Regions from separate parts of the Vibrio sp. 10N genome, predicted to be linked through region 4. Evidence: predicted binding sites of a transcription regulator. Region 4 holds the regulator's gene; each other region holds the start of a gene.
What was found. Region 4 encodes PurR, which represses purine synthesis genes. Its sites were predicted from a motif close to TNANGNAAACGTTTNCNTNA; they were not measured.

Region 1: the regulator PurR is predicted to act here: its motif matches at 1,002-1,021, upstream of glyA (serine hydroxymethyltransferase).
Region 2: the regulator PurR is predicted to act here: its motif matches at 1,187-1,206, upstream of pyrD (quinone-dependent dihydroorotate dehydrogenase).
Region 3: the regulator PurR is predicted to act here: its motif matches at 848-867, upstream of purE (5-(carboxyamino)imidazole ribonucleotide mutase).

What each region holds. Positions count from the first base shown of each region.
Region 1 is NZ_BTPM01000001.1:2,716,109-2,718,314, reverse strand. It holds gene AAA946_RS12690 (IS1182 family transposase) at 1-22, shown strand, start outside; gene AAA946_RS12685 (YitT family protein) at 129-728, opposite strand; gene glyA (serine hydroxymethyltransferase) at 1,077-2,206, shown strand, end outside.
Region 2 is NZ_BTPM01000001.1:1,702,162-1,704,367, forward strand. It holds gene AAA946_RS07945 (NAD-glutamate dehydrogenase) at 1-1,087, shown strand, start outside; gene pyrD (quinone-dependent dihydroorotate dehydrogenase) at 1,295-2,206, shown strand, end outside.
Region 3 is NZ_BTPM01000001.1:3,467,803-3,470,008, reverse strand. It holds gene AAA946_RS16045 (5-(carboxyamino)imidazole ribonucleotide synthase) at 1-295, opposite strand, end outside; gene purE (5-(carboxyamino)imidazole ribonucleotide mutase) at 298-783, opposite strand; gene AAA946_RS16035 (L-threonylcarbamoyladenylate synthase) at 967-1,524, shown strand; gene hemF (oxygen-dependent coproporphyrinogen oxidase) at 1,534-2,206, shown strand, end outside.
Region 4 is NZ_BTPM01000001.1:1,178,004-1,180,209, forward strand. It holds gene AAA946_RS05620 (TfoX/Sxy family DNA transformation protein) at 1-476, opposite strand, end outside; cyclic di-GMP riboswitch class I at 592-681, opposite strand; gene purR (HTH-type transcriptional repressor PurR) at 861-1,865, opposite strand; gene torD (molecular chaperone TorD) at 2,195-2,206, opposite strand, start outside.

The DNA of each region.
Region 1 (2,206 bases), 1.5 Mb from region 4:
CTCACTTCAGAACGCTATCTAACAAAAAATATCGCGATCGCGGCCTACGGCCGCTCCGAAAAAAGAACCCCGCTTGAAAAAGCGGGGTTCGTCAGCAATCTGAGGCCCCAAAAGGGGCCTTTCTTATTTTATCCGTAAGTCACCACATACCGTGTTGGCTTATGATTCATCGCCAGCACCAAATTCAGCATCACCGCGCCTAGAATCGAAATCGCGATAATTGACGGCGATACAAAGAAGAACGATGCAACAAGAATGGCACAATCAATCGCCATCTGAGTTTTACCAACCGATATTCCAAACTTGTCCTGAATAAACAGACACAACACGTTAAAGCCACCGAGGCTTGAGCGGTGTCTGAAGAGAATCAGCATACCTAGTCCCATCAATAAGCCGCCGGCGATCGCGCAGTAGATAGTATTGACGTTATCCAACGTGACCACTCGATGCATGTTGTCCGTAATAATAGACACTAAGGCACCGGAGATGGCGCTGCTGGCCGCAAAGCGTTTACCGAAGCGTTTCCAAGCAAGTAGGTAAAACGGGCTGTTTAGGGCGAAATAAAGCGTACCGAAAGAAATCGGTACAAACTGACTCATAAGAAGGGCGAGACCTGTAGTACCGCCAGTCAATAGTTGAGCCGACTGAAGAAAGAATATCCCCTGAGCGACGATAAAGGTGCCAGTAAGAATCGCTATCCAGTCTTCTTTGAGTGAGTGTTTTTGCATCAACTTAAAATTCTTCTAATCAATAAACGGCGCAATATTATTGAAAAGTTGATGTTTTCGGTAGCTTGAAGGGGAAATTTACGGTAAACCTATGTAATTCAATTTTTACACTGTGTAAATGGAATTATTGACACTTAGTGCCCGTGATAGCGCCGATTTATCGGCGGATATGATGAAGCCTAAGGTTCACTATGAAAAAACTGCATGAGAAATTTCCAATTTTCTCTTTATGACCTAGATCAAATTATGTATCATGCGAGTCATCAAATGTGGTGACGAAAACGTTTGCTTTTGGTCATTGTGTGGTTTTTTTGAAACTTTCAGAACAATCTGAGTCAGGAGATACAGATGCTTAAGCGTGATATGAACATCGCTGATTACGATGCGGAGCTATTTGCAGCAATTCAAGAAGAGACACTACGTCAAGAAGAGCACATTGAGCTTATCGCTTCGGAAAACTACACCAGCCCTCGCGTAATGGAAGCGCAAGGCTCTCAGCTAACTAACAAATATGCTGAAGGCTACCCAGGTAAGCGCTACTACGGTGGCTGTGAGTATGTTGATAAAGCGGAAGCACTAGCGATTGATCGTGCTTGTGAGCTATTTGGTTGTGAGTACGCGAACGTTCAGCCGCACTCTGGTTCTCAAGCAAACAGCGCAGTATACATGGCGCTACTTAACCCAGGCGATACAGTTCTAGGTATGAGCCTAGCGCACGGTGGTCACCTGACTCACGGTTCTCCAGTAAACTTCTCTGGTAAGCACTACAACGTGATTCCTTACGGTATCGATGAAGCGGGTCAAATCAACTACGATGAGATGGAACAGCTTGCTGTTGAGCACAAGCCTAAGATGATCATCGGTGGTTTCTCTGCATACAGCCAAATCGTGGATTGGGCTCGCATGCGTGAAATCGCAGACAAGGTTGATGCTTATCTATTCGTTGATATGGCGCACGTGGCGGGTCTGATCGCTGCAGGTGTTTACCCAACGCCAGTTCCACACGCTCACGTAGTTACAACAACAACGCACAAAACACTAGCGGGTCCTCGCGGTGGTCTTATCCTGTCTAATGCAGGCGAAGACATGTACAAGAAACTGAACTCTGCTGTATTCCCTGGTGGTCAGGGTGGTCCTCTAATGCACGTTATCGCTGGTAAAGCAGTGGCATTCAAAGAAGCCATGGAGCCAGAGTTTAAAGAGTACCAAGCGCGCGTTGTTAAGAATGCAAAAGCGATGGTTGCACAGTTCCAAGAGCGCGGTTACAAGATCGTCTCTAACGGCACTGAAAACCACCTGTTCCTTGTTGACCTAATCGACAAAGACATCACTGGTAAAGAAGCGGATGCCGCTCTTGGCGCAGCAAACATCACTGTGAACAAGAACTCAGTACCTAATGACCCACGCAGCCCATTCGTAACGTCTGGTATCCGTGTTGGTTCACCTGCGATTACTCGTCGTGGCTTCACTGAAGCAGA
Region 2 (2,206 bases), 520 kb from region 4:
TTCAGATGAGGATCTACTCGAGCGTGAAAAGCAGGGCATTGGTATGACTCGCCCTGAACTGTCGGTATTAGTTGCCTACGGGAAAATGGTGCTTAAAGAGGAACTTGTCACTGATGACATTGCTAATGACCCTTACCATGAGCAGCAACTGACCCAATACTTCCCATCTGAGTTACGCCGTAACTATTTGGAAAGCATGCCTAATCATCCGCTACGAGCGGAAATCATCTCAACTATGCTGGCAAATCAGATGGTTAACGAGATGGGCTGCAATTTTGTGACCAAACTCCAAGAGGAAACAGGCGCAACGGTGGTGGATATTGCTAATGCGTATGCTGCGTCGAGAGAAATCTATGGTTTTGCGTATACGTTCGAGCAAATTCGAAAACTGGATAACGTAGCAAGCTCTGAGGCGCAGTATGAGTTGTTGTTCATTGTTCGTCGCACACTTCGTCGTTTAGCTCGCTGGATCTTGCGTAACCGTCCTGGTAAGCAATCTGTAGAACAGCTGGTGGCTCGCTATCGCGAAGATGTCATCAAAGTTGAACAGACTTTGGAAAACTGCTTGGTGGCCGAAGAGGTTGCGGAGCATAGAGAACAAGCTGAGATTTGGATTGAGCAAGGTGTTGGTGGTGAGCTAGCTAACTACGTTGCACGCTTATCAAGTCTGCTCTCAGCCGTCGACATCGCAGAAATTGCTGCCGAAGCAAGCTTTGATGTTGAACGTGCGTCGAAACTCTATTTCCACTTAGGCGATCGCTTGTCTTTGCACTGGTTCCTGAATCAAATCAATGGTCAGGCAGTGGACAATAACTGGCAAGCATTAGCAAGGGCGGCATTCCGAGAAGATCTTGATTGGCAACAGCGTTTGCTTACATCACAAGTATTGCGATGTGGCTGCGGTGGAGAGGGTGAGGACGTGATCCTGTCACTTGATAATTGGATGGAAACCAATACACATAGCCTACAACGTTGGGAAAATATTCTTAATGAATTCAAGGTAGGTAACGTACATGAGTTTGCTAAGTTCTCGGTTGCTCTACGTGAACTGAGTCTACTCAATCTAAATTGTGCAAATAATCTATAGGTTAAGTCCCTGATATCATAAAAATAAGCGCTCTTCGGGGCGCTTTTTTATATGCGCTGTCAAAATGGGTGACGCTGTAACGTGATTTTGATGGAATATTATGCGAAACGTTTGCTTTTTTTCGATAAACACAAATCTTGATTGCATGTTTAAGCGAATCAGTAAATAATACCACCCCGTTTACACGGGTTTTCTATCGGAGGCACAATGCTTTACCGTCTTGCCAGAACTGGCTTTTTCCAACTTGATGCCGAAAAGGCTCACGATCTCGCTATTCAAAACTTCAAGCGCTTCACCGGCACACCACTTGATCTTGCATATCGCCAACAATTACCAAACCGACCAGTAGAATGTATGGGTTTAACCTTTAAAAACCCTGTAGGTTTGGCAGCAGGCTTAGATAAGAACGGGGAGTGTATTGAAGCATTTGGTGCTATGGGCTTTGGTTTTGTTGAGGTTGGAACGGTCACTCCACGTCCACAACCTGGTAACGACAAGCCACGTTTATTCCGCCTAGTTGAAGCTGAAGGTATCATTAATCGTATGGGCTTCAACAACCTAGGTGTAGATAACCTAGTTGAGAACGTGAAGAAAGCAAAGTACGACGGCATCATCGGCATTAACATTGGCAAAAATAAAGATACGCCAATCGAGAAGGGTGCTGAAGACTACATTATCTGTATGGAGAAAGTGTACGAGCACGCGGGCTACATCGCGGTGAATATCTCATCTCCAAACACTCCAGGTTTGCGCAGCCTGCAATACGGCGAAGCGCTGGATGAGCTGCTTGCAGAACTTAAAGCAAAACAAGCAGAACTGGCTGAAAAACATGGTAAATATGTACCGCTTGCATTAAAGATCGCGCCGGATCTAAGTGATGATGAGATTGGTCAGATTTGTGATTCATTGATCAAAAACCAGATCGACGGTGTGATCGCTACCAACACAACGTTGGATCGCTCGATTGTTGAAGGAATGAAGCACGCGAACGAGGCTGGTGGCCTTAGTGGTCGTCCCGTTCAGTCTCGTAGTACCGAAGTGGTGCGCCTTTTAGCGGAAAACCTTGATGGTAAGCTGCCAATCATTGGTGTAGGTGGTATTGATTCGTTCGTATCAGCG
Region 3 (2,206 bases), 2.3 Mb from region 4:
CTTTTTCAATACGGCGATCACCACCAGCTTTGATGGCTTCTGTCGACGGGAGGAACTTGCCACTCTTCTCACAGATCGCGAGGACATCGAGTGGAATGTGTTCGAACTCAGCCGTGATAACGTCAGCTTCAGCAATGGCATGCTCTAGACCGTTACCCAGCACTTCAAGTGTCAGTGGGTGAACGATATTCTCACTGCGCACATCAAATGCTGAGATTTTGATATTCAGAGGGGCACCGGCTAGCGACATCATGCGCGCCAGTTGGCCTGCTCCAAGAACCAGTACGTGTTTCATCATTAGTCCTCAGAAGGATCTGGGTTAGCAAGTACGGTTTCTGTTTGTTGGCTGCGGAAGGCTTCAACTTTTTCCATTACGGCGTTGTCATGAACACCAATGATCTGCGCGGCTAGGATACCCGCGTTTGCTGCGCCTGCTTCACCGATAGCCAGTGTGCCAACAGCGATGCCTTTTGGCATTTGCACGATAGACAGTAATGAGTCCATGCCTTTTAGTGCACGACTTTGAACTGGAACACCCAGAACTGGAACACTGGTGAATGCCGCTGCCATACCTGGAAGGTGCGCCGCGCCGCCAGCACCGGCGATGATGACTGAGATACCGCGCTCTTTCGCAGAGGTCGCGTAGTCAGCGAGTAGTTGCGGTGTGCGGTGAGCAGAAACAACCTTGGTTTCATAATCCACACCAAACTGATCCAGCATTTCTGCTGCTAGTTTCATGGTTGGCCAATCTGATTTTGAACCCATAATAATGCCGACTTTCATCCGAAGCTCCTTCAAGGCGTGTGCAAATGGACTAATTTGCGCGCATTATACGAGGATTTTTTTCTTAGGAAAACGTTTGCGTGGGTGATTTTTGTGTTTTTTTCTGGATTCTCACTCGGCTTTTGAGCATAGTGCCGTAGAAATGTAAAATATTTGTTTAGCTTTTAGTAAGAGGGAGTCTCGGTGGATAATTTTCAAACCACAGTTGCAGCGCTTCAATCCGGTGAAGTTATTGCTTATCCAACGGAAGGGGTATTTGGTGTGGGTTGTGATCCAGACGATACTCAAGCAATTAAAACGCTTTTAGCCGTTAAAGAGCGCCCTGTTGAGAAAGGGCTTATCCTTATCGCGGCGAATTTTGAGCAGCTTCGCCCTTACATTGATGAAGCGCAACTGACAGAGCAGCAGCTAGAAAGTGTTCAGCAAACTTGGCCTGGGCCTTACACTTGGATCATGCCTGCCAGTGCCCGTGTCTCTTCTTGGTTGAGCGGCGCTTTTGACACCATCGCAGTGCGTGTTACTGACCATGAGTTGGTACAGAAATTGTGTTTGGCCTACGGCAAGCCAATTACGTCGACCAGTGCTAATCTCTCCGGCATGCCATCTTGCATGACGACTGAAGAAGTTAAGCAGCAACTAGGTAATCGCCTGTCTGCGATCCTCGAAGGTGAGACGGGGGGTAGAAATAAACCGAGTGAGATCCGTGATGCTCGCACCCTAAAAGTATTACGACAAGGCTAAGGAGTCCTCGTGCAGCAAGTCGATAAACATCAAGTTAAAGCTTTTCTACTTCAGCTCCAAGACGATATCTGCCAAAAGCTCGAGCAGCAAGACGGCGTCGCGACTTTTCAGCAGGATGAGTGGCAGCGGGAGCTAGGCGGTGGCGGTCGCAGTCGAGTGATGAAAGACGGCCACATTTTTGAACAAGGCGGTGTAAACTTCTCCCACGTGTTTGGCGACAAAATGCCAGCGTCTGCGACTGCGCATCGACCAGAGCTTGCTGGACGTAAGTTTGAAGCCATGGGGGTGTCTTTGGTGATTCATCCTAAGAACCCATATATTCCCACATCCCATGCCAATGTACGTTTCTTTATAGCTGAGAAAGAGGGTGAAGAGCCAATTTGGTGGTTCGGGGGCGGTTTTGACCTTACGCCATTTTATCCTTTCGAAGAGGACTGCCAGCATTGGCATGATACGGCAAAGCAAATTTGTCAGCCTTTTGGTGAGGAGGTGTATGCGGAGCACAAAAAATGGTGTGACGATTATTTCTTCCTACCCCATCGTAATGAGACTCGTGGTGTTGGTGGTCTGTTCTTCGATGATTTGAACCAGTGGGGCTTTGAACGCTCGTTCGCCTACATGCAGGCGGTGGGTAACGGTTACACTGAGGCTTACTTGCCAATTGTGGAAAAACGTAAAGCTG
Region 4 (2,206 bases):
TGGGTTCTTTGAATGGCTTTGAACGCTTCAACAGAGCCGTGCTGCTGCAAATCACCGACAGATTCAATACCGGCTTTTTTGAGCATACGCTCCGTTGCCAGACGTAAGTTAGGTAAATCTTTTAGTCGGTTTGGCTTTGCCTCAGACTGCTGCGCTTTTTCTGTTTTAGCAAATTCAAGCGCTTGTTTAGCGTGAACCAAGATAGCCTCTTGGTCTTGCCAACAATCTTCTGGTAATGCGAAGTATTTAGTGACGACAGGAAATCCACGCTTTTTGTAAACGTATGGTTTGTAACCCAGTTTCTTAAAGGTAGATATGGTCTTGCGGTCTGTTCTGATATGTAATTTGTTGTTCACTGCTAATGCAAACATCGTATCATCTACGAAGATGCCAAATCCGCCGAACATGGAGCGAGACTTTACTCTTCCAAGCTGAGCGAATAACTGCATTGAATCTTTTAGTATAGGATTATCCATGCTTATTCTTTTCTCGGTGTTATTGATTGTGTCACCAAAATCAGGTCCGAGAGTATAGCAAACGGGTGTCAGAGCTCTGTTAAGCCACTGCTATAACTGAGTCTTACCCCTTGCCATCGGCAACCCCGCTACCTATCAATTAAAAAATTGGTTTAGGCCGGAGGCTTTGCGTCCCACCCTTTCAGATGGTTTGCCCTGTGCGTGACACATATAGCATATAGGAAAACTATGTAAGTTATTGATTACTGTTTTTTCAAAATGTGACACTGGTTCAAATAATGGTTGACTATTTGTGCCTAGAGGTGAATAAAAAATTGACAGTGGGCAGGGAAAACTTTGAATAGAGATCAAAAAAAAGTGCCGAAATCGGCACTTTTGTCAGCATTAGGTAAGAGGTTTGACAGAGTCACGTTCTACAATTTCTGGGTGCATTTCGAAAATGCGTTTTTCGTGACCTTTATCTTTGATTCGTTCTAGTAGAATCTCAAAGGCATTTTTACCGACGCGTCGCTTCGGTTGGTGAACCGTTGTGAGCGGAGGTGAAAAGTATTCAGCCAGTTCGATATTGTCATAACCAATAACAGAAATGTCGTCAGGGACACGAACGCCAAGCTGCTGAAGGCGACTCATTAGTCCGAATGCCATTGTGTCATTAAAGCAAAATACTGCAGTGGGCCTTTCTTCCATTGCTGCAATTCGGTTCGCGGCGATTACAGCGGTATCACATTCAAAGTTACCTTCTAAAATGCGATCTTCTTTCATTTCGATACCGGCTTCCACCAGTGCACGCTTGTAACCAATGATGCGCTCTTGGCAGACAGCTTTCTCTAAGTGGCCACTTAGGCAAGCAATATCGGTATGACCTTTTTCAATCAAGAACTTAGTTGCTAGATAGCCACCTTCTTCCGAGTTATCGATGATCTTATCTGCTTGCGAGCTCTCTGGGCCCCAATCCATGATTACCTTAGGAATATCAGCATGGCGGTCAAGCATTTCAAGGAGCTCTTCGGTTAAGTCTGAGCACATCACCAAAATGCCATCAACACGCTTTTCGGCAAGCATGCGGATGTAGTCACGTTGCTTCTCGTAAACACCGCCTGTGTTACACAAAATGAGAGTATAGCCTTGGCGATAGCAGTAACTTTCCACACCATCGATGACTTCTGAGAAAAATAAGTTGGTCGACTGCGTAACCAGCATGCCAATGGTCTTGGTCGAGTTGCATTTCAAGCTACGAGCAACCGCACTTGGGGCGTAATTGAGCTCATTAACCGCCGCCATCACTTTTTCTTGTGTTGCTTCTGCAACAAAGCGAGTCTTATTAATTACATGGGATACTGTGGTCGTTGAAACGCCAGCAAGTCGGGCGACATCTTTAATGGTTGCCATAGTGATATCCTATTAGTCGCGGCTTATAGGTTTAACGTTGAATTAACGTTTGTGCCGCTTTCATTTTAGTGGTTCCAGCACTTTTGTGAAAATACGAATTTAAAGGCGGGAACCGGCAAGTGTATGCAAGCCAAGGCAAAGTTTGAGCGTATGGCTCAAAGTCGGCACCGGAAAGGGGCGTCTAATTGTAATGCCGTTGGGTGATTGCATTTAAACGGCGAATTGTAGTCGCAGCTTAGTGAGCTGGCAATCATTTATCCTAGAAATTTATAACTAAGGCGCAAAATTGACTCATAGAGAGCGGAAAACCCTTTTGCGCCACATGTTAGCTAGTCGTTTTC